3 regions of the Halomonas tibetensis genome follow, and region 2 is predicted to be linked to each of the others. Evidence: predicted binding sites of a transcription regulator. Region 2 holds the regulator's gene; each other region holds the start of a gene.

Region 1 (9,549 bases), on a different contig from region 2:
TCGAGGTAGCTCTCCGCCACGGGCAGACACGTCTCGGCGATCACGCGGCCGTTCCACTGCTCGTCGAAACGGTAGACCATCACCCGCTCATGGCCGGTCCACGCCTGTACCCGCCGCGTCAGGGCATCGAGAAGGGTATCGGTGTCGTTGATTCTCCTGACTTCGACCAGCCAATCGTTCACCTTGTCCATCAAGAGATGCCCATCCGGGCACATCTGGAATTCCATTTCCACGACGACAGCATCGCCACTAGGATAGGCCACTACATGGTAACGGCGGCGCTTGCCCTGCACATCGCCCTGGGCGGTGGCGGTGAGAACGGAAGCAGAGCTGTCCTTCTTCACCAGTTTAGTTTCCAGGAAATCCATCAACTCGTCGCCCAGTACCGTCCTTGGCTCGCCGGCCAGGACATCCGCCACGCTGATACCTAGGAAATCCTCGACATTGGCACTGACCTGACGAATTCGGCCCAGGTCGGCATCCATGCTCACCAGGCAGCCCATCGGCTGGATAGCGCCGGGGATATGTACTGGCTCACGGGCACAGGCCTCAAGGGCAGCAGCGATCTCGGCATCGCTGTAATGGGTGTTGGGCACGCGCAAGCTCCATGCGGTGGGGGTCAGAGGATGGCCAGGGTAGTGACGGGTCGCGAAGGGTGAGGCTCTAACTTGACTTCGCGAAGGCCTGATGCGCCATGCTGACAGTGGCAGTCTCGCCCTGTCCAGCGCGCCTCTCGATCATTTCCCAGTGATGCCGTACATGTACCCTCTGGGACGTCCGGCGGGCGGACCATCCTGACGCTATGGGGGTGATCGTCTGGAGCGGCTTCAGGTGAGCGGCCTGCTGTGCGGTGGATGAACCACGACCCTCACGGTGTAAGAGATCGCTTACACCGAACGACAGCGATGTCTTCTGTCGCTCACGCCGCCATTGCACCATGTTGAAGGTGGCGTATGAGTCACGTTGCGTTGACCAACTGCCTTCATAGTCGCCAGGGAGGGTGGGCCCAGGGACGGGCTTTTTGGATTTTGCGTACCGCTGGAATTTCCCCCATCGCCCCGGTCAAGACCGGGGCGATGTCGTGTCGGTTCTTGCATGCGCGCGACTGCCTGCTGATACTGTACGTCTGTACAGTACAAAAGGATCGCCCGCATGTCGAGTCGCCAGACCCTCTCCGCCACGCTGATCGGCCGCGCCCAGAGCGTGACAGCCACGCACCACCAACCCCTGTTCGGCAGCCGCGTGCGTGCCGGGTTTCCCAGCCCCGCCGATGACCACCTCGACACCGACATCGATCTTCATGCCCATGTCGTGAAGCACCCGGCGGCGACCTTCTTCGTCCGCGCCGAGGGCGACTCCATGCGCGGCGACGGCATCCACGACGGCGATCTGCTGGTGGTGGATCGCAGCCTGGAGCCTGCCCCGGGTCGCGTGCTGATTGTGGCGCTGAACGGTGAGTTGACCGTCAAGCGCCTCGAGCACATCGGCCAGCGGCCCCACCTCACCGCCAGCAATCCGCGCTATCCGCCGATCCCGCTGATGGGGCAGGAGGCCCAGGTGTGGGGCGTGGTGACCCACGTCGTCCATGCGCTGGGGGGAGGGCGCCCATGATCGCCCTGGTGGACTGCAACAACTTCTATGTCAGCTGCGAGCGGGTCTTCGATCCGCGGCTGGAAGGCCGTGCGGTGGGGGTGCTCTCCAACAACGACGGCTGCGTGGTCGCCCGCTCCAACGAGCTCAAGGCCCTGGGCGTGGAGATGGGCGCCGCCCTGCACCTGTTGCCGCCCCACATACGCCGCCAGGCCGTGCTTCTTTCCAGCAACTACGCGCTCTACGGCGACATGAGCCGCCGTGTCACCGAGACGCTGGGCCAGTTCTCGCCTCACGTCGAGGTCTACTCCATCGACGAGAGCTTCGTCGGCTTCCAGGGCTTCGCCCCGGCCACGCTGGAGGCGCGAGGCCATGCCCTGCGCCAGACCGTGCGCCAGTGGACCGGCATTCCTGTCTGCGTGGGCTTCGCGCCGACCCGTGTGCTGGCCAAGCTGGCCAACCGGGCGGCCAAGAAGATCCCCGCCTACGAGGGTGTCTGCAAGCTCGAGGCGGACGGCCCCGACACCCGGTCGCTGCTGCAACAGTTGCCCGTCACCGAGCTGTGGGGAGTAGCGAGGCGCACCGGCGAGCGCCTGGCCCTGATGGATATCAAGTCCGCATGGGAGCTGCGTGAGGCCGACCCCAAGCGGATCCGCCGCGCCTTTTCGGTGGTGATGGAGCGCATCGTCTGGGAGCTGCGCGGGCGGTCCGCCATCCAGCTCGACGACATGGCCGCACCGAAGAAACAGATCATGGTGTCGCGCTCCTTCGGTCGCATGACCAGCGACCCCGCCGACCTGCGCGAAGCCGTCCGCCAGCACGCCGCCAGGGCAGGGGAGAAGCTGCGCCGGCAGGGCGGCGTGACCAGCGCCGTAATGGTGTTCGTGCGCACCAACTCCTTCCAGCTCGATCAACAGCAGTACCGCAACAGCGTGGTAGTGCCGCTGATACGGCCCACCGACGACACCCGCGAGATCGCCCAGGCCGCGGCCCACGGCCTGCAGGCCATCTTCCTCAAGGGCTACCGCTACCAGAAAGCCGGCGTGATGCTGCTCGACCTCAGCGCTGATGCCAGCCGCCAGCTCTCGCTCGATGAGACACCGCAGAGCGAGGCCGACCGGCAACGCAGCCAGCGGCTGATGGCCACCATGGACAAGCTGAACAGTGAGCTGGGCCGCGATGCCGTCAGGCTAGGTTTACCGAGACAAGGCAACGCCTGGACGTTAAGGTGTGATCGGAGGACACCGAGGTACACGACGCGGTGGGATGAATTGGTCAGGGTGAGGGGATGAAGGAGCGAATGGCAGCGATCGACCCAAAATCGACACGCGGGGAAAGGCAGCTTGCGCGTTCATCCGATATCAGGCCGGGCGGTCTAATACCTGTTATGCGTAATCGCCTAGCGTATAGATTAAATAAACATGTGGCATGGAGATATCAAATGAAGAAAGTAGTATTGTTGTTCGTGACATCATTTGTTTTTTGGTCTGCACTTAGTTTTGCATCACCTTTGATCAACCAGTGGACAGGTACAGGTGCAGATGCAGATAAGATCTTTTGTGAATACGGTGACGGTGAGGTGAAGGTTGTATACGGGAATCAAAACTGTCCTATGTCTAATTAATTATCGTCTGCGCATGACAAGTCAAAGCACTCGGACGCAGCATAGCTGCGCCGGTGTTTTAGGTTTTATATTAGGGAATTATGAAAGACTGCTTTTGGCCGATACCTGACTTATAGCTAGATATTGGTTCAATGAGTTATCCACTGTTGGCAGTGCGCACCAGCCGTCTTTAACAGAGCCTCCTCATGGGTGGTTGTCATCAAGCTCGCTTGCCTTGAATCTTCACGCCCGAAGGTCAGTTGGAACGTGTAAAAGCCGTTGGTCTGATCGGTTACCAGATCGGTGGTCATGCCACCGAGATCAAACAGCTTGAGCGAGCTGCCCCTGACCTCATCATGAAATATCTTCTTCTTTGAAAAATTCTCCTATACTTTCATTCAAGCTCTTGCTCAGGAGATCTCACATGGCACCCAGTCAGAAAGGCGGCCGCGGCAACGACGCCAAGCCCAAGAAGTGAGGTGGTCCTATGCCACGCTCCTTCAATCAGCCACCAGCCTGGTCGAGCAAGCCCGGCGGCTGGGACACCACCGGCACCCGCGAGGTGTTCCCCAGCACCTCGCCCCTCGGCATCCCCGATCTGATGCCGCAGAGCTTCTCGACCCTACCCGAGAGCTTCCGTCTCCAGCCCTACCGCACCAAGCGCGTCGATGAGGATCGCGACATCTGCCACTTCTACCTTGATGACTACCGCTTCGAGACAACATGGAACAAGCCCAACGCCGCGCTGGTCCACCTGCGCCGCTACTGGGCCGTGATGACGCCGGATTTTAGCCTATACCCGCAGTGGCCCACGGTGGTGAATCAGTGGAACACCTACCGCAGCCGCTGGCTGGGTCGCTGGTGGCAGAGTAAGGGGTTGAGGGTGATCCCTACCGTGAACTGGAGCGATGAAGCTAGCCACGCCTACTGCTTCGACGGAATTCCGCCGGGCCAGATCGTCACCATCGGCGTGCCCGATGCCCGCCGCTCGCATGTGATGGAGCGCTACCGCGCCGGCGTTGAAGCCATGTGCGAGCGTCTGCGACCGCGGATGGTGATCGTGTATGGCTGCTCGCCTGTGGAGATAGACGCCCCGACGCTGGAGGTCGCGCCTGACTGGCATCGACTGCGAAGCGTGAGCCGCAAGCCGAAGGCGAAGCGCAGCAAAGCTGCTCAGATGGGGGAGGGCGCGTTAGTCCACCGACAATGCGGAGACGCCCAACGGGGACACAGCCGCCCCCGCGCTGACGCGCCGGGGCATTTGAAGCACCCGCGCTCAGCAGTGCAGTCCTTTCGCGATTGTTTGGAAAACCACATTTCCGGCCTCAACCCTAAACTGTAGGTATTCAATGTTCTCAGGCGAGAATCGTATATTGACGTGCCTGCCTAGCGGCCTTGTTGGCGCCAGCAGGCGTCCTGATATCCAATCCGCAGGGATTGGGCTTTGCATGATTTGGCGCTTCCCCTCCAGCGCCACCAAGTAGAGCTGGTTATTCACGACCTCCCAGGTGGCGATATATTGGCGGTAACAGGCTGTAGTGTTAGTGATATCGCAGTATTCATCCAAAGGGTGGGTATACTGTGGCTCATATCGCTCTATCAGGTGGTGATGTTTTGGTAGCCCGGGGGTCTCTTCAAGGAGGAAGGTTTTGCCTTGCCAGATGAGCTCATCCTTTATTTGCTTAGTCATTGGTCTTGCCCCTATTCTGCGTCGAGCCTGGACGCCTGAAGGTTGAGTGTAAGATGGGCAGTGTGACGTAGACTTTTTTATGATCTCAAGACTCACCTAACCTAAGACTTCTCAGACGGCTTATTTTTCGCAGTTCTGACTTGGTGACCTTGGTAGGCTTCAAATATTGAGTAGTCTCGATGGGGTTCGAGCTTGCCACTGCGTGCTCGGCATCTGCCTCAGGCGGTAACGGCATGATAACCGCCGAGCTAATTTCACCTGCAGCATGTGCACATTGTATCCGGTCCAGCGCCGACTGCGGCGACTCCCGGCCTATGAGCACTCGGCTAGCGACGTCTCTCAGCCCTGAGAGCCGCTTTCGCGGCGACACATCAATACGACTCATCCACGATGAAAGTATGGGTTCTGTGGTTAGCTTATAAAATCCTCCCCAGCCTTCGATTATCACCTCGGCCACTGAGTCGCCTTCATCTGCCCATGCTAAAAATATGTCAATCAGCTGATCCTGAGCTCTATCTGGACACCAGCCAAGGCAGTCCATTGAATTTTCAAAATCCCTCAACAGTTCCTCAATAAAATGCTTCCTGGCGTGCATATCAGTCGCTTTCGCCTCGACATACTCTGATAAAGGTTTTTTTTCTGCTGTCGAGAGTGGCTCTGTGCGAGGCTTCAGATTCTGGGTAGGCTCGACGAGGTTGGAGCCGGCCCCTGCGGGCTCGGCATCTGCCTCAGGCGGTAATGTCTCCTCAACCATGTTTCGATCATGCCCGGCGCCAAAACCGTCACGCTGCGGGTCGTCGGTCGCCTTCGAGGTTTCCTCTTCATTCGAAGGCTCACTGTCGCCACTGCTGAACAGGTATGCGCTCAAGCGGTGAAAGCCTTCGTCTTGGGCTTTCTCCAAGTTAATTCGCTCACGCTCACTACGAACTAATGCCTCGAGGGGAGCAACACCTTCAGCCAGAGTGCGATCCAGTGTGCCTATGATGCTTTTTATCCAATCGCGGGGCAGGGTGTGCTGACCGGCCACCCAATCCCTGAAAAGGCGGCACCGCAGTAGCTCGCGAATCTCATCAGCCGCCCCGGCCACCGCCATGCCCGTGGGATCTCCGCTATAGGCAGCCGATTCATAGAGTCCAAGGAGTTCCTCTACGAGAGTTCCTGGTATCCAGGGGGAACCATCAGCAAGGTTCCAAGTGACCGAGGTGAGGGCAGGCTTGCTGATAGGGTTCTTGAGCCGTTCATGCAGAGCTGGGTAGCTGCGCAGCGTGTTAGCCCCTTGCTCAGTGCCCAGCAGGAAAAGGGCTCCAGTGGTTGCGCTGACTCCGTCGATTACATCACGAAAGAACCCTAGCGAGACCTGTTGCCGCGCATGCGAAAGCGATGCTACGGGCTCTACCCCATCAAATATCCAGACCGGATAACACCCTGCCATCTGGTAGAAGCGCAGAAAGTCACCAAGTACATCACGCAGCATCCGGCTCGCGCTGAATTTGCCGATGAAAATCTCCTCGCCAGAGTAGTCGCGAACAAGCGCTTTAACTGGTCGAGTCTGAGAGGCTTCCCGTACCATCCATCGAGAGAGGGCTGCCTCAAAACGGCGCGCTAAATCCCAGGCCTCTGACCGAGTTGATAATACTTCGGCACTGCCTACGATATGCTGAAAGATAGGCTCCATGATATGAAACAGCGAAGAGTTGGTCCAGATATCGCAAAACTCTCCTAGCCTTTCGTCTTTTTTGAGCATGACGGATTCGGCAAGGCGACTAAATGCCGTGGTTAATAGGTCTACGTCCAGCAACATGCTGCGTAGCCATCCGACTTGGTCGAACGTCTGGGCGTGTGGCAATGTCAGGTAAATGGGGGATGCGCCAACCTCATGGGAAAGCGATTGGATATTACGCGCTAACGTAGTCTTGCCTTGCCCCGACTCGCCCACCACTAACCGCACCAGTGGCTGCTTCTTTTGAAACGTCCGGCGGAGAAATTCAATGGTTTGGCGTGCCCCTTTCGAGTGGACAAGCATCAGCTCTGGGTCCGGCTGTCCGAGGCGCAGGCGGTCGAGGCGTGTGCTGGCCGCCTGCGATTGCGCGAGGCGAGACGCTTCTTCGGAAGTTTTGATAAGAGCCGGAAGCTCGGGTAGTGCCAGGATCAACGTGAGGGCGTGCGAGAGCAGCGAGCGCTCATCGATCGTAATGTGCGTAAAAGGCTGGCCGTCGAGCCGTCTCAACAGGGACCATGCAGATATCCATCTGCGAGCATCCTTTACGTCAGCATCCCTCGGTAATTGCTCAAAGGAAGAAAGCGCACTTACATCTATGCAACCGTTCGATACGATGGCGTCAAGAGCGTTGAGATGGATGTCTTGTAGCTTCCTCGGCGCACTGGGTTGCATGACAGTCTCCAGTTGTGCATGAGATAGTTGAATTGAGCGTAAGTGGAGGAAAAATGCAGTTTTCCAGCGCAATAAATCACGGCAGTATAAACTATCATCCACTAGATGGGCTATTGCTAATACTGCTCTATAGGCCTTGGCGAAGCTAGGCGCCGGCCGTACTCCCCGCCCGCAGCTCAACCGCGTCGCCGAGCTGTATACCCGGGACAATGGGATCGACCTCCGCCGGAAAGCCGAATTCGTTGAGGTAGATGTCGATCGGGCCGAGCGCATCGCTAAGACTTATGCCGAGATTGAACACGCACCCCAGAATCCGCGGATCAAGGAGGCCTTCGCTAACTTGATCCGCCAAACCCTGGTGCAATTTGAAGCCCAGGTGGATGCGGGATACGAGTTCTACCTGTTCGACGGCGACCAGGCTCCCGCGCTGAAGCGCGGGGGCAAACCCCATTCCCGCACGGCTGACGCCATGCTACCTCGGTGGCAGCCTTCACCGCTCGCGCCGTCCTGGCCTCGCCTCGCCCCCCTCCTCGCCTTGCTCGGACCGTACTGAATTTCGCTGGCTTGGTATACGCCGAGAGCGGAACTTTGCGGCTCGTTACAGCTCGCTGGAGTGCGCGTCACCCTAGGTCAATCGCCTTTATCCCTTGCGATGATCGCCTGGGCAGTGTTGAAAATCTCCTGCCGCCAGGCGGGAGGCTCCAGCACATCCACGTTCGCTCCCATGCCCATCAGCCACCACAGGGTCTGCTGGTCGTTGGGCACCTCTGCCACGAGTTGTTGCCAGTCGCTGTCGGGCAGTGGTGAGAGGGTTTGCTGCGCTGAAAGCCGTGTCTCGTCGAGCAGCCAGGCCACCTTAGGGTGCACGTTGGCGACTAGCGTCACATCCTCTTTGCCCTGCAGGTAGCCGAAGGCACCGCTGCGGATGTAAGCATCCAGGTCGAAGTTCTCGACTTCCCGCCAGGGGCTGTCACTGATTCGTGGTTCGCGAATCCGGTGCAGGGCGAACTGGCGGATGTCGGTGTAGTCGTTCACCGTGGCCACCAGGTAGGTGACGCTGTGCCGGCTGACCAGCCCTTGGGGGTGCAGGGTGAAGGCCTTTTCCTCCTCGGTGCTGCGCGATAGGTACTGGACGTCCAGCGCTTTCTGTTCAAGAAGGGCCTGGGTTACCGCCTGCCAGGTGCTTTCCTCCAGCGTCGCGGGTATCAGGGCCTTGCCGTTGGGAATGGCACGGACGCGCTTAGCCCATTGGCTCAAGCCATTGCTCTCCAGATCGTCGAGCAGTCGGCGAGCGTCTGTGAACTGGGGCGTCAACTGACCCACCACGACTGGCGGCAACAATCCCTTCAGATACTCCTCGGCCAGCACCAGCGTCAGGGCGCTGGGAACGTCCAGCGCCGGCAGGTTGCAGTGGAACTCGCGATCGAAGTACCAACGGTAAGGTTTTTGGGTATCGTCACAGCCCAGCGGGAAGTGCAGGGCGATCTTGTCGCGAAGGTCGCGCTGCAGGGAGCGGGAGTCAATCTGGAAGCCGCGCTCGCGGAGTTTTTCCTGCAACACCGGCGTGGCAATGCGCCCGGGGTGGCGAGGAATCAGCTGCAGCATCGTCAGGTAGCGGAAGAGTGTCTCGCGGATTTCGGCCATAGGACGTCCTTGTCGGTGGTTCGAAGGTATTGTATTCACCATACCCGATAAGTCAGATCCTTGATTCACTGTCGCGTCACCAGTAATGCCGCGACATGACTAGGAAGGTTCGGCGTGCCCAGATGCCGCTTGGCGACCTCCAGGGCTCTTCCTTGCCAGCGGCGGAGGATCGTTTCGTCAGCAGGGTGGGGGCTGCCGCCGGCAGCGTCCGTGACACTCACCGGCGGCGTGTCCCAACTGGTCGGTGTCATGTCCAGACTCCTCTCCCTCTCCAGCCCGGGGAAATGGTCGAGCCAGTCATACACCGCGGGCAAAGGCTGGCCGATGCAGGCAGGGAAGAGCACCGCGTCATCAGGCAGTGGAATGCCCAGCAGCAACAGCAACGCATTGACCTCGTGATCGCAGGCCAGGTGCCAGCGACGCCTCTCCCAGTCTCGCGATAGTCTCAGATGCCCGGCCACGCAGTGCCAGGCCAAGTGCGCTTGTAGAAACTGGCGTGTCTGGGCATCGAGCCCGGCACTCCAGGCAGAATTGAACAGGAGGTGGCGTCCATCGGTGGTCGCGGTAGGCAGGCGGGCATCGCAGACTGGCATCAGCGACAGGTGAGATGCCAGCCAGGCGGTGACGGGT
Region 2 (9,549 bases):
GCTGCGCGAGTGTCCCGGCATGGGGGCGTTGGTGGAGTCGCCGATCACCAGATCTACCGGCGCGATGGCGCGGAAAGTGGCCGCCGACATTGGGTTGCCGATCAGTGGCTCGGGGTCCAGCTTCCAGTCGCCGGTGTGCAGCACGCGGTATTCCCCGGCGGCCAGCAACAGAGCGCAGCTCTCGGGAATGGAGTGGGTCACAGGCAGGAAGCGAAGGGTAAAGGGGCCGGTCTCCATAGCTTCGCCAGGTTCGATGACCCGGATGGCGTCGGTGGTAAGGCCCCGCTCAACAAATTTTGCGCGCAGTAGGGCGGCGGCTAGCGGAGTGGCCCAGATGGGGCAGCCCCACTTAGGCCATAGCCAGGCGGCGGCGCCAATATGGTCCTCGTGCCCGTGGGTAATGATCAGCGCACGAGGGCGAATGCCCAAGGGAGTCAGGGTGTCCAGGTTAGGCACCTGGAGGGGGCTGTCGGGTAGGTCCTGACGTATCATCATCCCGCAGTCCACCGCGACCCACTCTTCTTCCTGGTCCCTTTCACCGTAACCATAAAGGCTCAGGTTCATGCCGATCTCGCCACAGCCTCCCAGCGGCAGGAAGTGCAGGGGAGGACGACGGCGAGGGCGAATCTGAACTCTGGGCTGTGGCATCGGGGGAAGTGGGCTCGGAAAGTGTGCCTTCACTATACGGGATGGGCCCGGGCAGCCACAACGCGTGCCGCTTCACGGGTGCCGGAACCCCCTGTTTTCGCTACACTGTCAGCCTGTACGCCTAGACGTTACTCCCAACCCAGCCAGAGTCACCTCATGTCACACTACTATCGCCTGGTGGTCTCGTGCCCCGATCGGGTGGGCATCGTTTCACGGGTGTCCGGATTCATCGCCGGCCATGGCGGTTCCATCACCGAGGCGAGCCAGCACTCCGACCTGGAGACCGGACGCTTCTTCATGCGCTACGTGATCCTGGCCGACTCCATCGGCATGCCCCCCGAGACGTTGCGCGAGGCCTTCGCCCCCATCGCCGAAGCGTTCGACATGACCTGGGCGCTCACCGATACTCGCAATCGCCCCAGGGTGGTGCTGATGGTCTCGAAGGAATCCCACTGTTTGGTGGACCTGCTCTACCGGTGGACTGCCGGCGAGCTCGACTGCGATATCGCCGCGGTGATTTCAAATCACGAGACCATGCGCGGCCTCGTGGAGTGGCACGGCATTGCTTATCATCACGTGCCGGTAAGCCCCGACGAGAAGCAGGTCGCCTTCGACGAGGTCGTGCGCCTGGTGGATGAGGTCCGGGCCGACTGCGTGGTGCTAGCCCGCTATATGCAGATCCTGCCGCAGTCGATCTGTGAACGCTATGCCGGTCGTGTGATCAATATTCACCATAGCTTTCTGCCCTCGTTCGCCGGGGCCAAGCCCTACCATCAGGCCTATGAGCGGGGCGTAAAGTTGATTGGCGCCACCTGCCACTATGTCACCGAAGAGCTCGACGCCGGCCCGATCATCGAGCAGGACATCCACCGGGTCACGCATTGCCACACCCCTGGCGATCTTGTGCGCTTCGGCCGCGACGTGGAGAAGTCGGTGCTGGCACGCGGGCTGCGCTGGCATCTGGAGGATCGCGTGCTGATCCACGGCAACAAGACGGTAGTCTTCGCCTAATCGGGCAAGCAGTGTTACGACGAGAGGCACTTCATGTCATTTTCTCAAGCGGTGATCGCCCCCTGGCTGCTGATGCTCTGTGGCCTGGTGTCGTTTCTGCTCTACGGCCTGGCGCTGGCCCAGCGACCCTGGAGAGCACTGCTCGCGGATACTGCGCTGCAACACCGCTGGCTTGCCGCCACCGTGGCAGTGCTATTGATGTGGCAGCTGCGCGCCCAGGCGGTGGACTGGCTCTCTTTGCACCTGATGTTCACCGCGCTGCTCACCCTGGTCTTCAAGGCCCCGCTTGCGCTCACTTCAATCCTGATCGTCAACCTCGCGGCGGTGATTACCGGTCGCGTCGACTGGCCGCTGCTGGGCGTCAACCTGCTGGTCACCGGGGTGATACCGGCGCTGGTCACGGTGCTGATCTGGCGACTCGTGGACCGCCGACTGCCCGATAACCTGATGGTCTTCATGTTCGTCTGTGGCTTTTTTGGCGCTGCGCTTTCGACGCTGGTCGCAGGCTTAGCGGCGGTGGGGCTTATGGCTCTTGGCGCCAGTGACGCCCACGCCCTCTACCAGGCCATGGAGTACGCTCGCTTCCTGCCGCTGTTGATGCCCTCCGAGGCCTTCATCACCGGCATGCTCATGACCATTCTGCTGGTTTATCATCCCAACTGGGTCGCCACCTTCAACGACCACCGCTATATCGATACCCAGTAGCATCGGCTAGTGTTTCGCACACCACATCAGCCGATCGGCAGCGTCAGCTGGCGGCGATGAGACTCCGGTAGCAGGCGGGCGCCGACGCCGAGCAGGCGAACCGGGCGGCGGCCACGTTCCCAGGCCTGTTCGAGAAGGCGGGAGAAACTCTCGGGGGAGGGGGCCAGGCCGCGGCTCTCCAGGGTGGTCAGGCTGAAGTCGTCGAAGCGCACTTTCACCACTACCCCGGCCAGGGGAGGGTGACCGTGGCGGGCGATGCGCTCCTCTAGTTTCTGGCAAAGCGGCGCCAAGGCCTGGCGGCAACTGGCGAGATCGGGCAGGTCCTGGGCAAAGGTGCTCTCTACGCTGATTGACTTGCGCTCGCGCTCCAGGCGCACCGGCCGCTCATCGATGCCCCGGGCCAGCTCGAAAAGCCGCTTGCCAAACTTGCCGAAGGCCTCGAGTAGCCGCTCCAGCGGCACTTCGCCCAGTGCCGCACAGGTGGTAATGCCCATGGCATCCAAGCGGGCACCGGTGGCGGGCCCCACGCCGTGGAGCTTTTTCACCGGCAGCGCCTGCAGGAAATCCTCCATGCGCTCCGGGGTGATCACCGTCAGGCCGTTGGGCTTTTCCCAGTCGCTGGCTATCTTGGCCAGGAACTTGTTGGGCGCCACCCCCACGGAGAGGGTGATGCCGGTGCGCGCGAGGCTCTCTTCCTTGAGCCAGCGGGCCATCCAGGTGGCGCTGCCGGAAAAGCGCTCCACCTCACTGACGTCGAGGAAGGCCTCGTCCAGGGAGAGGGGCTCCACCAGAGGAGTCAGCTCATGGAAGATCGCCTGGACCTGCTGAGAGACGTCGCGGTACTTGTCGAAGTTGCCGGGCAGCAGGGTGAGGTGGGGGCAGAGGCGCAAGGCTCGGGCCGTGGGCATCGCCGAATGGATGCCGAAGACCCGGGCGGGGTAGTTGCAGGTGGCGATGACCCCGCGTCGCTCGGGACTTCCACCGATAGCCAGCGGCAGTTCCGTGAGCGCGGGGTTGTCGCGCATTTCCACCGCCGCGAAGAAGCAGTCGCAGTCGGCATGAAGGATCTTTCTCATGGGGCAAACTCGGTAAGGGCCCTTGTCGGCGCCTACCCCAGTGCCTGGCCGCTGCCGCCGCGAATCACGCCCACCCCGATGCCCTCGATCTCCAGCGCTTGATGGCGCAGGTCTACCTCGATGGGAGCGAACTCTGAATTCTCGGCGCTCAGGGTGACCACGTGTCCGCTGCGCTGGAAGCGCTTCACGGTTACCTCGTCCTCCAGGCGCGCTACCACGATCTGGCCGTCGCGCACCCGCTCGGTGCGGTGCACGGCAAGCAGATCACCCTCCAGGATACCGACATCCTTCATGGAAAGGCCGCGGACCCTAAGCAGGTAGTCGGCCCGGGGCGTGAAGTACTCAGGGGGCAACGGGCAGTAGCGATCGATATGCTCGGCGGCTAGGATCGGGCTTCCCGCAGCCACTTCGCCGATGATTGCCAGCCCCTGCAGCGGGGCATCGCCCTCAGCGACGGGTTCCTGCTCCTGGGCGGGTAGGCGTATGCCGCGGGAGGTGCCTGCGATCATGCGGATGGCGCCCTTCTTCTCGAGCGCCCGCAGGTGCTCTTCGGCGGCGTTGGGAGAGCGGAACCCCAGGGCCCGGGCAATCTCGGCCCGGGTGGGCGGATAGCCAAGGTCCTGGAGGGTCTTGACGATAAAGTCATAGACGTTTTGCTGGCGCTGGGTGAGGGGGCGTGCCATGCGACCTCCGAGGCGGAATCGGCGACTGGGTGAATACGTTAGTGATCAAGTATACAGCATGTTATTCCATCCAGTAATGGGTGTTTTGCTGGCGCCCACCAGAAGCCTCCGTCGCGCTGATAGAAGTAAGGCTTCGTTTAAAACGCGTTGTCCCGCCGGGCATTGAGAATGGTGCTTCGGCTGGCTTACAATTCATTTTACGTTTGAAACACCTGTTTATGACCGGGATTCTTATCGGGACTCTATATCGGGACTTTCTATCGGGACTTTTTATCGGGACTCTCCAAATGGCCCAGACCGACACCGTCACCCGCATCCTTGATACGGCCGAGGTGCTGTTCGCCGAGCGTGGCTTCGCCGAGACCTCGCTGCGCACCATCACCAGCAAGGCCAAGGTTAATCTGGCCGCGGTGAACTACCACTTCGGCTCAAAGAAATCGCTGATCCAGGCGGTGTTTGCCCGCTATCTTGACCCCTTCACCGAGCGCTTTCACCGCGCCCTGGACGAGCTCCAGGCTCACTACGGCGACGAGGTGATCCCCCTTGAGGAGCTGCTGGAGACCATGGCGCGCAGCGTGCTGGAGGTGCCTGCGGAGCGCAACAGCCTCAAGGTCTTCATGCGCCTGCTGGGGCTCGCTTACAGCCAGGCCCAAGGGCACCTGCGCCGCTATATTCAGGAGGAGTACGGCAGCGTCTTTACCCGCTTCACCGAACTGGTTCGCCAGGCCACTCCCGAGCTTCCCGATGCCGAACGCTTCTGGCGCCTTCACTTCATGCTCGGCACGGTGATCTTCACCCTCTCCGGCCTTGACGCGCTCCGCGACATCGCCGAGAAGGATTATCAGGAACATGTCACGGTGCGCGATCTGATCCGACGCCTGCGCCCGGTGGTGGTCGCCGCCATGCAGGCTCCGCTGCCGACGCCGGTTACGCTGGCAGCCCAGGAAGCCTGAACGGTGCTTGATTGCCATGGGCGCCGGCGGCGCTGTCACTCCCGCTAGCGATGCCCTAGACTCTTGTCCCTTTAAACTCTTACCCCTTTCATGCCATGGAATCGATCATGCCCACGACCCTTGGTCCGGTGATGCTTGACCTGGAAGGTACCGCCCTCACTGCCGAGGAGCGCACGCTGCTGGCACGTCCCGAGGTGGGAGGGGTCATTCTGTTTGCCCGCAACACCGAATCGGCGGAGCAGGTGCGCGAACTGAGCCTGGCGATTCGCTCGGTCCGCCCGGAGCTGCTGCTGGCCATCGACCAGGAGGGTGGCCGGGTGCAGCGTCTGCGCCAGGGCGTCACCCGGTTGCCGTCCATGGCGCGACTGGCGGCGGGCGTGGCCCGCCATCCCGAGGTCACCCGGCGGCTCTGCCAGGACGCCGGCTGGCTGCTGGGTATGGAAATGGCCGCCTGCGGCTTGGATCTGAGCTTCGCTCCCGTGCTCGACGTCGACGACGGCACGTCCACGGTGATCGGTGATCGCAGCTTTTCCGCCGACCCCGAGATCGTTGCCGCCCTGGCCGGCGCCTTCGTCAACGGCCTGCACGAGGCCGGCATGGTGGCTGTGGGCAAGCACTTTCCCGGCCACGGAGGCGTAGCCGCGGACTCCCACCATGAACTGCCGGTGGACCCCCGCCCGCTGGAGGTCCTTCGCCAGCGCGACCTTGTGCCCTTCACCCGGCTGGCCGGCCGCCTGGACGGCATCATGCCCGCCCACGTGGTCTATTCCGCCTTCGATTCCCGCCCTGCCGGTTTCTCGCCGGTCTGGCTTGGTCTGCTGCGCCAGAGCCTTGGCTTCAAGGGCGTGATCTTCTCCGACGACCTGAGCATGGCCGGGGCCGCCTCTGCCGGCAGCCCCGGCGAGCGTGCCCTCGCGGCGCTGAATGCCGGCTGCGACATGTTGCTGGTGTGCAATGACCGTGCCGCGGCAACCGATGTGCTCGACGCTTGCCGTCAGCGCCCCGGTGTCAGCCGCCTCACCCGGCTGCGCTACGGCCGGGCCCGTCCGGTGCTCTCGACGCTTACCGCGCTCTCCCGCTGGCGCCGCGTCCACGCCCACCTCGAGGCCCTGGCCTGAGCCCTCTGCCTTTTTTCTTCGACCGCGAGCCACCGTAATGCCCAAACTCGATGCCGATCTTCACCCGTCCCTTGCCGACATGCGCGAGGTGATGGACAGCGCCGACTGCCTGATCACCCAGGAGGCCGTGCAGCGCGCCCTGGACCGCATGGCCGCCGAGATCACTCGCGACCTCGGCGAGCAGCTGCCGGTCTTCTACTGCGTGATGAACGGCGGCCTGATCACCACCGGCCACCTGCTGCCGCGCCTCGGCTTCCCGCTGGAGGTGGACTACCTGCACGCCACCCGCTATCGGGGCGGTACCCGCGGCGGCGAGCTGTTCTGGCGCGTCTCTCCTGAAGTGCCCATGGCCGGCCGCCACGTGGTGATCGTCGACGACATCCTCGATGAGGGCGCCACCCTGGCCGCCATCCTCGCCTACTGCCGCGAGGCCGGCGCCGCCAGCATCTCCACCGCGGTGCTCGTCGACAAGCAGCACGACCGCAAGGCGATTCCTGACCTCAAGGCCGACTACTGCAGCCTGGAGGTCGCCGACCGCTATGTCTTCGGCTTCGGCATGGACTACAAGGGCTACTGGCGCAACGCACCCGGCATCTTCGCGCCCCGGGGCATGTAAATACGGGATGGTGGGGATTACAGCAGAAAGAACTGCCCATACACCGCCATGAGCGGCTCCCCGGCCAGCAGGGCCACCCAGCCGGCCAGCGCCAGATAGGGCCCGAAGGGCATCGGCGCGCCGCGCAGCCGCGGCATTGCCAGCTGCACCAGGATGCCGATGATGGCGCCGATCCCCGCGGAGAGGATCAGCAACAGCGGCAGATACTGCCACCCCATCCAGGCGCCGAGTGCCGCCAGCAGCTTGAAGTCGCCGTAGCCCATGCCCTCCTTGCCGGTGATCAATTTGAACGCCCAGTAGAAGCTCCACAGCACCAGATACCCCGCCATGGCGCCGATTACGGCACTCGGCAGAAGCAGCGGCTGGAACAGCAGCTGGTAGAGCAGCCCCGCCCACAGCAGCGGCAGGGTAAGAAGGTCCGGGAGCAGTTGGGTACGCAGGTCGATTACCGCCATGGCCAGCAGCGCCAGGCAGGCCCCCAGCACGAAGAGACCCTGCCAGCTCGGCCCGAAGAGTGCCACCACGGCCAGTGTTAGCACTCCGCCGGCCAGCTCCACCAGAGGATATTGGGGACTGATGCGTGTGCCACAGCTGGCGCAGCGCCCGCGGCGCTTTAGCCAGCCGACCACCGGCAAGTTGTCGTGCCAGGCGATGGGCGTCTCGCAGCTGGGGCACATCGAGCGCGGCGTGGCCAGGTTGAAGCGGGGCTGCTCCTCGGCGGGGAGCTCCAGTGCCTCCCGGGCCTCGGCCCGCCAGCCCAGCATCAGCATTACCGGCAGGCGCACGATCACCACGTTGAGAAAGCTGCCCAGGCACAGACCGATAAAGGCAGCCAGCGGCCAGAGTAAGAGAGGGGGCAGGTCTAGCAAGAAGCGCTCCTAGCAGTTCATGCCGATGTGTTTTCCATCGGGGGCGTTAAACGTTGAGTATTACTTCATCGCCATAGTCGACTCACGACGTTTCAGCGAGAAGAGCTTGAAGCTGTCTTGGCCTATACGTTTTATCATTTCCCACAAGGGTTGTCCGTTCTCACTTACCGGTATCGATACACTCGCAGGCTGGCCAGGAAGGGCTCGTCCTCGAGCTTTTCGTCGCTGCGGCGGGCGCGGGTACGCTGCGCGGGCGGATGTGGCGGCGGAAGGTTGTGGTCGGGCAGGCGGCCATCGATGCTGGGGACGAACAGCGGCAGGGCGACGTTCATGGCGCGGCGTGTGCGACCGTCATCGAGGGGTTCTCGGTAGAAGAGGTTGGCTCGCATCAGCGGAGCCTGACGCTGTACCTGAGCCAGGGGTTCACCGCTGGGGATACCGGCGAGCCGGCGCAGCTGGATCTGCACGTGGGCGGCGTCGGTGTCGAGCTTCAGCAGCTTCTGTTCGGCCTCCCGCACTGTGAGGCGCTTGATGGATCGCCCGCTGGCGTACCACGCCAGCCGAACTCGAGCCAGTGGCGCCTCGGCAAGAGGAATGGCTCGCCAGCACTGCTTGAGGTGCACCCGCGCTAGCCCCTGCCCACGCAGGTGGTCGTGCAGTTCCGGATGGCGGAAGGGCAGCACGGCTTTGGCTTCGGGAATCAATTCGGGTTCGCTCTCCTTGATGCGGGCGAGCAAGGCAGCGAAGTCCGTCTTGGCGGCGTTGGCCTGAATAGCGGCTTCCATCATCGCTTTGCCGGCGGCCACGAGTCCGATGTGGGGGCGGGTGGCGCGCCCGTCCTGGCCGTCCTGATACCAGATATCAAGCAGGGCGTGTCGCAGCCAGGCGCCAGCGCGTTCGGTGCTCACCGGTTCTGGCTCGCCGAAGATCCAACAGGCGGTGGGTTTCTGATGGTAGGACGCCGCCACCGCCTCGCTGGCCTCGATCAGCGCGTCGAAGGCGGCCTCCAGCTCGGCCAGCAGGCGGTACTCGGGTCGGCTCATCGGAGGATCACTCCGAATCCTGCAGTCCGCGCTCGGCGCGCATGATCATCTCATCGATCTCGGTCTCGTCCATGGCGGGCTCGCCGGCAATGCGGCGATTGCCGTCGGCCCAGGCGCCGAGATCGAGAAGGCGGCAGCGCTCGCTGCAGAAAGGGCGGTCGGGGTTCTTCTCGCTCCATACGACTTTCTTGCTGCACTCGGGACAGGCGACTTCCAGGGGACGTTGCGTCTGGTTCATGAGGCTCCTCGGGGGTGTGTGATTCGGTCTGCGGCTGGCTGAGTGGCCAGCTGGCGGAAGTGGAGGTCGAGCTCGGCGACTCGGCGCTGCATCAGCGCTTCGCTGCCGCCATTGTCGAGTACGTCGTCGGCGCGGGCCAGGCGCTCGGCGCGGGGCATCTGGGCGGCAACGATGGCGCGGGCCTGGGCGTCGTCGACATCGTCCCTGGCGGCGGTGCGCTCGATCTGCAACGCCTCGGGCACGTCGATCACCAGCGTTCGGTCGGTCATCTCGTTCTGGCCGGATTCGAACAGCAGCGGTGAGACCAGCAGCACATAGGGAGCGCCGGTGGCCTGAAGCCTTGCCAGGTGTTCGGTCAGCCGCGCCCGGATGCGCGGATGGGTGACGGCTTCCAGCCAGCGGCGCTCTGCGGGGTCGGCGAAGACGATCTCGCGCAGGGCCCGTCTGTTAAGGGTGCCGTCGTCGTTGAGCACCCGCGCCCGGGAATAGCGCGCGGCGATTTCCTCGAGCGCGGGCTCACCGGGCTCGACTACCTCTCGGGCCACATCGTCGGCGTCCACCCAGGGCGCGCCGAGCGCGGCGAAAGCCC
Region 3 (9,549 bases), on a different contig from region 2:
TCGGTGACGCATTACCCCACCGGGAGACGGATGGCTCCACTACGTGGTACGGCGTGATTACCGACATCACTGAACGCAAGCAGTCGGACTTCGCCCTGCGCGCCGCCCATCTCGAGGCAGAGCGCTTCCGCAAGGCCCTCGACCATGTGGGCTCTTACATCTATATGAAGGATCGCGACTCTCGCTATACTTTCGCCAACCGCGTCACCCTGGAAGCTTTCGGCTGCTCAGCAGAGAGCCTACCGGGAAGCGAGGACAGCCGTTTCTTCCCCAGCGATGTCGCACGCCGCCTGCGCAAGATTGATGCTCGGGTATTTAATGGCGAGTCGACCACCGAGGAAATCACTGTCAGCGACTCGAAAAGTAAACGAGTCTATCTGGAGCTCAAGACCCCAATCCGCGATGATGACAACGACGGAGGGATCACCGGGCTACTGGGCATCTCCACCGATATCACCCTGCTCAAGGAACACGAACAGCAGCTCGAACACCTGGCCCACTACGATGCCTTGACCGGGCTTCCCAATCGTGTGCTGCTGGCCGACCGCCTGCACCAGGCCATGGCCCAGGAACATCGCCAGGGGCGCCACCTGGCGGTGGCCTATCTGGACCTGGACGGCTTCAAGCACATCAATGACCGCTACGGCCATGCCGCCGGCGACCAGCTGCTGATCACCCTGTCTCGTCGCATGAAAGCGATCATGCGTGAGGGCGATACCCTGTCGAGATTGGGAGGCGACGAGTTTGTGGCCGTCTTGCTGGACCTGGACGACGAGTCCTCCGCCACCGCCATTTTCCAGCGCCTGCTGGAAGCCACCTGCCTGCCCGTCTGGTATGAGTTCCATGAACTTCAGGTTACCGCCAGCCTCGGCGTGACCTTCTACCCCCAGTCCGATCCCATCGAAGCGGACCAGCTGTTGCGTCAGGCCGACCAGGCCATGTACCAGGCCAAGCTGGCCGGCAAGGGCCGCTACCACCTCTTCGATGCCGACCACGACCGCAGCATCCGCAGCCATAACGAGACCCTGGAGCGTATCCAGCAAGGCCTGCAGCAAGGCGAGTTCATCCTTCATTACCAGCCCAAGGTCCATATGCGCACTGGCAGAGTCATTGGGGTCGAGGCGCTGGTGCGCTGGCAACATCCCGAAAATGGGCTGATGTCACCGGCCCAGTTCCTCCCGGTGATCGAGGACCACCCCCTGTCGGAAGCGCTCGGCGAATGGGTAATCGGCACCGCCTTGGCCCAGGCGGCCACTTGGAAGTCCGCGGGGGTCGAGCTGCCCGTCAGCGTCAACGTCAGCGCTCGCCAGCTGCGCCAGAGGGATCTCGTACCGCGTCTGAGATCCCTGCTTGACCGACATCCCGAGTTGGCCCCCGGCACGCTGGAGCTGGAGATCCTCGAGACCAGCACCCTCGGCGATCTGGCGCTGGTCTCCAGCCTGCTCGAAGGAGCCCGTGAAATCGGCATTGAGGTCTCGCTGGATGACTTCGGGACCGGCTATTCCTCACTGACCTACCTGAAACGCCTGCCGGCCGGCACCATCAAGATCGACCAGAGCTTCGTGCGCGATATCCTCGACAACCCTGAGGATCTCAAGATCCTCGAAGGGGTGCTGAGCCTGGCAATCGCCTTCGACCGGCAGGTGATCGCCGAGGGCGTGGAAACCGTTCGCCACGGCGACATGCTGCTGCGCGTGGGCTGTGAGTTTGCCCAGGGCTTCGGCATTGCCCGCCCCATGCCGCCCGAGGCGATCCCAGCATGGCTGCTGCACTGGCAACCCCCGGCGCACTGGTCCGGCCTGCCGATCATCGATCACAACTCGAGGCCTCTGCTCTATGCCAGCATCGAGCACCGCGATTGGGTCCGGCGGCTTGTGTCAGCGCTCACGTCGGAGGGCCTCGAACACCCTCCGCTTGATCCGTCACGCTGCCACTTCTGCTACTGGCTCGATCAGCTCCGTGATTCTCGGGGTTCGGACATCGACGAACTGGACAGTCTGCACCAGCAGATACATCGGCTGGCGGAGAGCTTGTGTGCCCTGCAGGACAGCGGCGAAGAACAGCAGGCCATCGATGGGCTGCCGGAACTTTATGCCCAGAGCGACGCCCTGCTGGAAGAGGTCGAGCGCCTGCTCAACTGACCATAACTGGCGCTCGTCATGGCTCCTCAAGACTTGCCGGCGGTAAAGCCCCCGTCGACCATCAGGGTAGTGCCGGTGACGAAGCTGGCCTCGTCGCTGGCCAGAAACAGGAAGCCGTTGGCCACCTCCTCCGGACGGCCCAGGCGGCCGATGGGATGCAGGCTGATCAGCCCCTGAATCATGTCGTCATCCAGTGCCTCGAGCAGCGGCGTATCGATATAGCCGGGGCCGATGGCATTGACCCGCACGCCCTTCGGAGCAGCTTCGATAGCCAGGCTACGGGTCATGTTGACCACCCCCCCCTTTGCGGCGGTGTAGGCGGCAGCCTGGGACTGTCCGAACACGCCAAGGATGGAGGCGCAGTTGACGAGACTGCCACTGCCTTGCCGATACATCACCCTGAGCGCAGCCCGGGCGACCCGGAAAACGCCGTTGAGGTTGATGTCGATGATGCGCAAGAACTCCTCGTCGCCGACCTCGTCGGAGGGCGCGATGCCGCCGATGCCGGCGTTGTTGAACACCGCGTCCACGCCGCCGAGCTCCTCCACGGTCTCCGCAAACAGGCGGCCGACCTGTGCGGTGTCGGTGACGTCGCAGGCCTTGAACAGGCAACGCCCGGCGTGCTTTCCGTCCAGTGCCGCCGCGTGTGAGGCTCCTTCGCTCTCCTCGAGGTCGGCGATGACCACGCTGGCGCCTTCCTCCAGGCAGCGCTCCACGCTGGCCAGACCGATACCGCTGGCCCCACCGGTGACGATGACACTCTTTCTCTGCATGCGCATAAGTCGCTCTCCTCGACGATGATGAACCAGGCAACCCGCGCGACTCCCGTTACCTGAAGGTGCCTAGGCACTTCAGTGTAGCCAACTCGCGATCCGTGTCTCGCGGCTTGCCTTGCCTTGCCTTGCCTAACAGTCCCATTGTGCCAGGACGCTGCTCAACCCGTCTTGACTCGCATCAGCTCGCCCCAGCGCGTGGTGTAGCGGGGCGTGCGATGCTCGCAGCGCAGCGTCCAGGCATTGCCCTGGCGGGGCAGGCCGAAGCGCACCGTATCGCGCCCCATCTCGCGGTTGAGCCGATCCAGGGTGGCCATCAGACGTTGGCTGCGTGCGCGGCGTGCATCATCATCCGGCGTCTCCAGCAGCGAGGGCTGAGTGCACTCGGCGTCTACCAGGTCGAGCAGCATCACCCCGCATTTCTGGTAGCGGTAGCCCTCGAGGAAGATGGCCTCCAGAGCGCGGTTGGCCGCCGCCAGCAGCTCGCGGCTGTCGGCGCTGGGACTGGGCAGCGCCACCAGGGCGGCGTTGCGGTACTGGGGTTCACCGGCCAGGAAGGGGTGGGTACGGAGGAACACCTGCACCGCCCGGGCCAGGCTGCCCTGGCGGCGCAGCTTCTCGCCGGCGCGGGCCGCGTGCTGGCGGACCGCCGCCTCCAGTTCGTGGCGCTCGCCGGTGAGCCGGCCAAAGGAGCGCGACACCAGCAGGCGTCGGCGCGGCTCACTCATGTCCTCGAGCACGATGGCCGAGCGGCCGCGCAGTTCCCAGACGAGGCGCTCCATCACCACCGAAAAGCGGCTTCGCACCCAGCGTGGGTCGGCCTCGCGCAGCTCCCAGGCGGTGGTGATGCCCATCAGTGCCAGCCGCTCGGCGCTGCGCCGAGCCACACCCCAGAGATCCTCCACCGGACAGGCCGCGAGCGTCCGACGGGTCGCCTCATCGTCGGCATCCAGGCGGCAGACTCCTTCGAAGGCCGGCTCGCGCTTGGCCAGGCGGTTGGCCAGCTTGGCCAGCACCCGAGTCGGCGCCAGGCCCACCCCCACGGGAATGCCGGTCCAGCGGCCCACGGTCTCGCGCAGGGCACGACAATGAGCCTCCAGCGCCTCCTCGGGAAAGCCGTCGAAACCCACGAAACTCTCGTCGATGGAGTAGGGCTCCACGTCCGGCGAGAACTCCGTCAGCACCTGGTTGACCCGTCGCGACATGTCGCCATAGAGCGCATAGTTGCTGGAGAGCAGCACCGCCTGGCGGCGCACAGCGGGCGGCAGCAGGTGCAAAGGCGCGCCCATGGCCACGCCAAGCGCCTTGAGCTCCTGGGAGCGTGCCACCACGCAACCGTCGTTATTGGAGAGCACCCCCACCGGCCGCCCGGCCAGGCGCGGGTCGAAGACCCGCTCGCAGCTCACGTAGAAGTTGTTGCCGTCGACCAGGGCAATCATGGCGCCCGCCCCAACAGATCATGGAGCACATGGGTGACCACGCCCCACACCTCGCACTCGCGCCCGGCCAGGGGAATCGGCGCGAAGCGCGGGTTGCTGGCCACCAGCCACACCGCCGCGCCGTGCTGCTCCAGGCGTTTGACGGTGGGCTCCCCCTCCAGAGCGATGACAATCACCCGGCCCGGAAGCGGCTCCAGACTGCGGTCCACCACCAGCAGGTCACCGTGGTGAATGCCGTCGCCGAGCATGGAATCGCCCTCGGCGCGCACAAAGTAGGTGGCCGCCGGGCGCTTCACCACGTAGGCATGCAGGTCGATCTCCGCATCCAGATGATCGTCGGCGGGGCTGGGAAAGCCTGCCCGCACCCGACAGCCCATCAGCGGGCGGAGCGGCCCCACCCCCTCGCTGGCGGCGCGCCCGACGACGCGAACCCTCGTTCGAAGCAAGAACGACATGAACATCTCCCTGAATACTGTAATTCCATACAGTATCAGGCAGAGAGAAACGCTTGGCAAATGCCCCGCCCCTCGCTCAACGGAGCAGCGTGCTAACGTAGCGTCAGGTCGCCAGAGAGCGCCTCGCACGACAACAACAACGACAACGCACGCCGAGAGGTCTCCCGCCATGGAACGCCGCACTCACCCGCTGCTCACCGACCGTCCCTTCAGCCCCAAGGGCAAGGTGGTCTCCGCCCGCGAGGCAGTGGAGTTGATTCGCGACGGCGACGCCGTGGCCACCGGCGGCTTCGTCGGCATCGGCTTTGCCGAACACCTGGCGGTGGCCCTGGAGGCGCGTTTCCTGGAGAGCGGGTCGCCGCGCGACCTCACCCTGATGTATGCCGCCGGCCAAGGCGACGGCAAGACCCGCGGACTGAATCATTTCGGCCATGAAGGGCTCGTGGCCAGGGTGATCGGCGGCCACTGGGGGCTGGTGCCGACGCTGCAGAAGCTGGCCATCGAGGGGCACATTCAGGCCTGGAACCTGCCCCAGGGGGTGATCTCCCACCTGTTCCGCGACATCGCCGCCGGCAAGCCCGGCACTCTCACCCGGGTGGGACTCGGCACCTTCGTCGACCCGCGTCTGGAAGGCGGACGAATCAACGCCATCAGCACCGAGGAGCGAGTACGGCTGCTGATAATCGACGGCGCGGAGACCCTCTTCTACCCGGCGCTGCCGCTGCAGGTGGCGCTGCTGCGCGGTACCACCGCCGACACCCTGGGCAACGTGACCATGGAGCGCGAGGCGCTGGTGCTGGAGGCGCTGGCCATCGCCACCGCGGTGCACAACTCGGGGGGCCTGGTGATCGTGCAGGTGGAGCGGCTGGCCGAGTCCGGCACCCTGCACCCCAAGGAGGTGCGGATTCCCGGGGTGCTGGTCGACTGCGTGGTGGTGTGCGACGAACCCGAGCACCACTGGCAGACCTTCCGCACCCTCTACAACCCGGCCTACTCCGGCGAGATCAGGGCACCCATGGTCGCGCCGGAGCCCATGGCCCTCTCCGCGCGCAAGATCATCGCCCGCCGCGCCGCCTTCGAGCTTACGCCCAACAGCGTGGTGAACCTGGGCATCGGCATGCCGGAAGGGGTCGGCGCGGTGGCCAGCGAAGAACGCATGTTGGAACTGGTGACGCTGACCGCCGAACCCGGGGTGATCGGCGGCCTGCCCGCCGGCGGGCTCGACTTCGGCGCCGCCCTCAACACCCAGGCGATCATCGACCAGCCCGCCCAGTTCGATTTCTACGACGGCGGCGGCCTGGATATCGCCTTCCTCGGCATGGCCCAGGCCGATGCCGCCGGCAACGTCAACGTCTCGCGCTTCGGTAACCGCCTGGCCGGTGCCGGCGGCTTCATCAACATCAGCCAGAACGCCCGCCGCGTGGTGTTCATGGGTACCTTTACAGCCTGCCGAGAGGAGCTTGTGGTGATCGACGGCGCCCTGCGCCTGCCCGCGGGCGGCCACCCCAAGTTTGTCGGCGAGGTGGAGCAGCGCACCTTCAGCGGCGCCCTGGCCGCCGCCGACGGCAAGCCGGTACTTTACGTGACCGAGCGGTGCGTCTTTGCGCTGACGCCCAAGGGCCTCGCCCTCGTCGAGATCGCTCCGGGAGTGGAACTCGAGCGCGACATTCTCGCGCAGATGGGCTTCACGCCGCTGATGCCCGAACCGCCGCAGGTGATGGACCCGCGCATCTTCCAGGAAGCACCAATGGGCCTGCGCGAGACGCTGCTTGAGCGCCCGCTGGCCCAGCGCTTCCACTTGGATGCGGCGGACGAAGTGCTGTTTATCGACTTCGAGAACCTGCGCGTGGACACCCAGGCCGACGTGAACGCCATCGAACGAGAGGTGGAGGCGCGGTTAGCCCCGCTCGGCCGGCGAGTCTATGCGGTGGTCAACTACGATCACTGCCGCATCGACGACGCAGTGCTGGGGGCCTACACCGAGATGGTGCGTGGCCTGGAGGAGCGTTTCTATACCCGGGTCACCCGCTATACCACCAGCGGCTTCATGCGCCGCAAGCTGGGCCATGCCCTGGAGGCGCGGGCCGTGGCCCCGCATATCTATCAGAGCGCCCCCGAGGCCGAGGCGCATCTCCACGACGGCGATGGCTGACGCCTTGCCTCAGCCATCGAGTTCGAGGGCCTCCACCGGCACCGGCCGCCCAAACAGGTAGCCCTGCAGGATTCGGCAGCCATGCGCCAGCAGCCAGTCTCGCTGCGCTACGGTCTCCACGCCTTCGGCGACCACCTCCAGCTGCAGGCTCTGAGCCAGGGCGATGGTACTGGCGACGATCGCCTCGCTGGCCTCATCCTCCAACAGGTCGCGCACGAAGGACTGGTCGATCTTGAGCTGGTCCAGCGGCAGCCGCTTGAGATAGGCCAGCGAGGAGTAGCCGGTGCCGAAGTCGTCCAGCGCAAAGCGCACGCCCCACTCACGGAGCTCCAGAATCCGGCTGCGCGCCTCGTCCCGGGCCTCGAGCAGCAGGCTCTCGGTCACCTCGAGCTTGAGGCGGGAGGCCGGGGCGCCGGTCGCCTCGAGGATCTCCAGCACGCGCTTGACGAAATCCGGTTCGCGGAACTGTCTTGGGCTGACGTTGACCGAGAGGCTCATCACCGCCCGCGCCGGATCTGCGGCCCAGGCCGCCAGCTGCCGGCAGGCGGCCTCCAGTACCCAGTGGCCGATCGGCACGATCAGCTGGTTCTCCTCGGCCAGGGGAATGAACTCATCGGGCGACACCAGGCCGCGCACGGGATGCTGCCAACGCAGCAGCGCCTCGACACCGACAACGGCACCTCGCTCGTCCACCTGAGGTTGGTAGTGCAGGCGCAGCTCATCGTTGGGCAGCGCCTGGCGCAGATCCGTCTCGAGTCGCGCACGGGCCTGCAGGCGCACCTGCATCTCGGGGTCGAAAAAGGCCATGACGTTGCGACCCGCCGCCTTGGCCTGGAACAGCGCCATGTCGGCCTGCTGCAGGATATCGTCGAGGGTCGTCTCGTGGTCGCGGTAGAGCGTCAGGCCGATACTCATCGATACGCTGAGGCGCTCTTCGCCGAGGCGCATCGGCGCCTGCATCACCGCCAGCAGCTTGGTGGCGATGCGTTCGGCGACCACCGCCACCTCCTCCTCGTCGGTCCCGAGGTCATGCAGCAGCACAGCGAACTCATCGCTGCCCAGCCGGGCCACGGTGTCGGTATCACGCAGCACCCCCTCCAGCCGACGGGCCACCTCCTGCAGCAGCTGATCACCGGCGTGGTGACCGAGGGTATCGTTGACCTGCTTGAAGTGGTCCAGATCGAGGAACAGTAGCGCACCGATCTGGCCGTTGCGGTAGCTATCCTTGAGCGCTCCTTCCAGGCGGTCGAGCATAAGCCGCCGATTGGGCAGGCCGGTGAGGGGATCGAAGAAGGCCAGCTGGTGGATCTCCTGCTCGGCCGCCTTGCGCTCGGTCAGATCGCTGAAGGTCGCCACGAAGTGGGTCGTCGTGCCGGCGGCATTGCGCACTGCGGAGAGGGTCAGCCACTCCGGGAAGACCTCGCCGTTCTTGCGTCGGTTCCAGACTTCTCCCTGCCAGCTGCCGGTGCGCAGCACGCTGCGCCAGAGACGACGATAGAAGACCTCGTTGTGCAACCCCGACGACAGCAGTCGCGGGTTCCTGCCCACCACCTCGGCCTCGGTATAGCCGGTGATTCGCGTGAAGGTGTCATTGACCTTGAGGATGCGGCTGTCGCCATCGGTGATCAGCATGCCCAGGTGGGTCTCGAAGGCAGTGGCGGCGATGCGCAGCTGGGCCTCGGTGGCGCGCTCCTCGGTGACATCGCGAACCACTGCCAGTGACCCGCCGGATACTTCCTCTTGCGAATCGCCCGGGGCCAACAGTGGACTCAGCACCGCGTGAAACTGACGCGGCTTCCCGCCGACGTGAAGCGTATAATCATATTCCACCGGCTTGCCTCCCAGACTCAGCGCCTCAAAGGCCTCATCGAGCTGGTCGGCCATGGCCGGCGGCAACACCTCACGGTAGGGACGCTTCAGAATCGCGCCAATATCGATCAGCAGCTCGTTGGGATCGGGGGCGTGAATATAAGTGAAGCGCCCTCCGTCATCGAAGACGAAGATCATGTCCCGGATCGAGCCCACCAGCGCCTGAAGACGCGCCTCGCGGGACTGAATGTCGAGGCGGGCCCGCTCGCGCTCCCTGACCTGCCGGTGGACTTCTCCCTCAAGGCGCAGCCGATTGAGATAGTGGCGTAGCGCCAGCCAGCCGAGCCCCATAACCGCTAGACCAATCAACACCCGGACCCACAGGCGATTCGTCCAGCCGCCGAGCAAGACCTCCCTCTCCTCGCCCACCACGACAACGAAAGGCAGATCATCGACTCGTCGCATGGTATAGATCCGCTCGTCACCATCCAGCGGCGACGCCGTAGTTAAATGCACCCGGGGCTCACCGCTCTCGATGAAGGCGCGTGTCAGGGGCTCGTCGATCTGCACCCCTAGGGATTCCAGAATCTCGTCACCTTCTCGAGGACGGCGAGCAATCAGGTGCATCTCGGTATCGATGATGGCGATGCTCTCACCGCGCGCCAGGCTCAGCCGCTCCAGAGCCTGGCCGAACACACCGGGATCGAGTTCCACCATGGCCAGCCCCTCACCATCGGGCAACCGACGGCCATGCATTACCACATGGCGACGTGTTACCGC

What was found. Region 2 encodes LexA, which represses DNA repair genes until DNA is damaged. Its sites were predicted from a motif close to TACTGTNTANNTANACAGTA; they were not measured.
Region 1: the regulator LexA is predicted to act here: its motif matches at 1,117-1,136, upstream of ACFODV_RS13005 (LexA family protein).
Region 3: the regulator LexA is predicted to act here: its motif matches at 4,824-4,843, upstream of ACFODV_RS03710 (LexA family protein).

The regions. Positions count from the first base shown of each region.
Region 1 is NZ_JBHRSQ010000017.1:75,803-85,351, forward strand. It holds gene ACFODV_RS13000 (sensor domain-containing diguanylate cyclase) at 1-596, opposite strand, end outside; gene ACFODV_RS13005 (LexA family protein) at 1,153-1,611, shown strand; gene ACFODV_RS13010 (Y-family DNA polymerase) at 1,608-2,882, shown strand; gene ACFODV_RS13015 (DUF4417 domain-containing protein) at 3,681-4,535, shown strand; gene ACFODV_RS13020 (hypothetical protein) at 4,969-7,275, opposite strand; gene ACFODV_RS13025 (hypothetical protein) at 7,421-7,726, opposite strand; gene ACFODV_RS13030 (helix-turn-helix transcriptional regulator) at 7,906-8,919, opposite strand; gene ACFODV_RS13035 (DUF2201 family putative metallopeptidase) at 8,985-9,549, opposite strand, start outside.
Region 2 is NZ_JBHRSQ010000008.1:230,589-240,137, forward strand. It holds gene ACFODV_RS06110 (ribonuclease J) at 1-564, opposite strand, end outside; gene purU (formyltetrahydrofolate deformylase) at 805-1,659, shown strand; gene ACFODV_RS06120 (energy-coupling factor ABC transporter permease) at 1,693-2,364, shown strand; gene dinB (DNA polymerase IV) at 2,391-3,440, opposite strand; gene lexA (transcriptional repressor LexA) at 3,473-4,123, opposite strand; gene ACFODV_RS06135 (TetR/AcrR family transcriptional regulator) at 4,411-5,076, shown strand; gene nagZ (beta-N-acetylhexosaminidase) at 5,184-6,194, shown strand; gene ACFODV_RS06145 (hypoxanthine-guanine phosphoribosyltransferase) at 6,232-6,810, shown strand; gene ACFODV_RS06150 (prepilin peptidase) at 6,828-7,679, opposite strand; gene ACFODV_RS06155 (DNA replication terminus site-binding protein) at 7,844-8,722, opposite strand; gene yacG (DNA gyrase inhibitor YacG) at 8,730-8,960, opposite strand; gene coaE (dephospho-CoA kinase) at 8,957-9,549, opposite strand, start outside.
Region 3 is NZ_JBHRSQ010000007.1:180,731-190,279, reverse strand. It holds gene ACFODV_RS03725 (EAL domain-containing protein) at 1-2,141, shown strand, start outside; gene ACFODV_RS03720 (SDR family NAD(P)-dependent oxidoreductase) at 2,168-2,920, opposite strand; gene ACFODV_RS03715 (Y-family DNA polymerase) at 3,076-4,353, opposite strand; gene ACFODV_RS03710 (LexA family protein) at 4,350-4,808, opposite strand; gene ACFODV_RS03705 (acyl CoA:acetate/3-ketoacid CoA transferase) at 4,978-6,960, shown strand; gene ACFODV_RS03700 (bifunctional diguanylate cyclase/phosphodiesterase) at 6,970-9,549, opposite strand, start outside.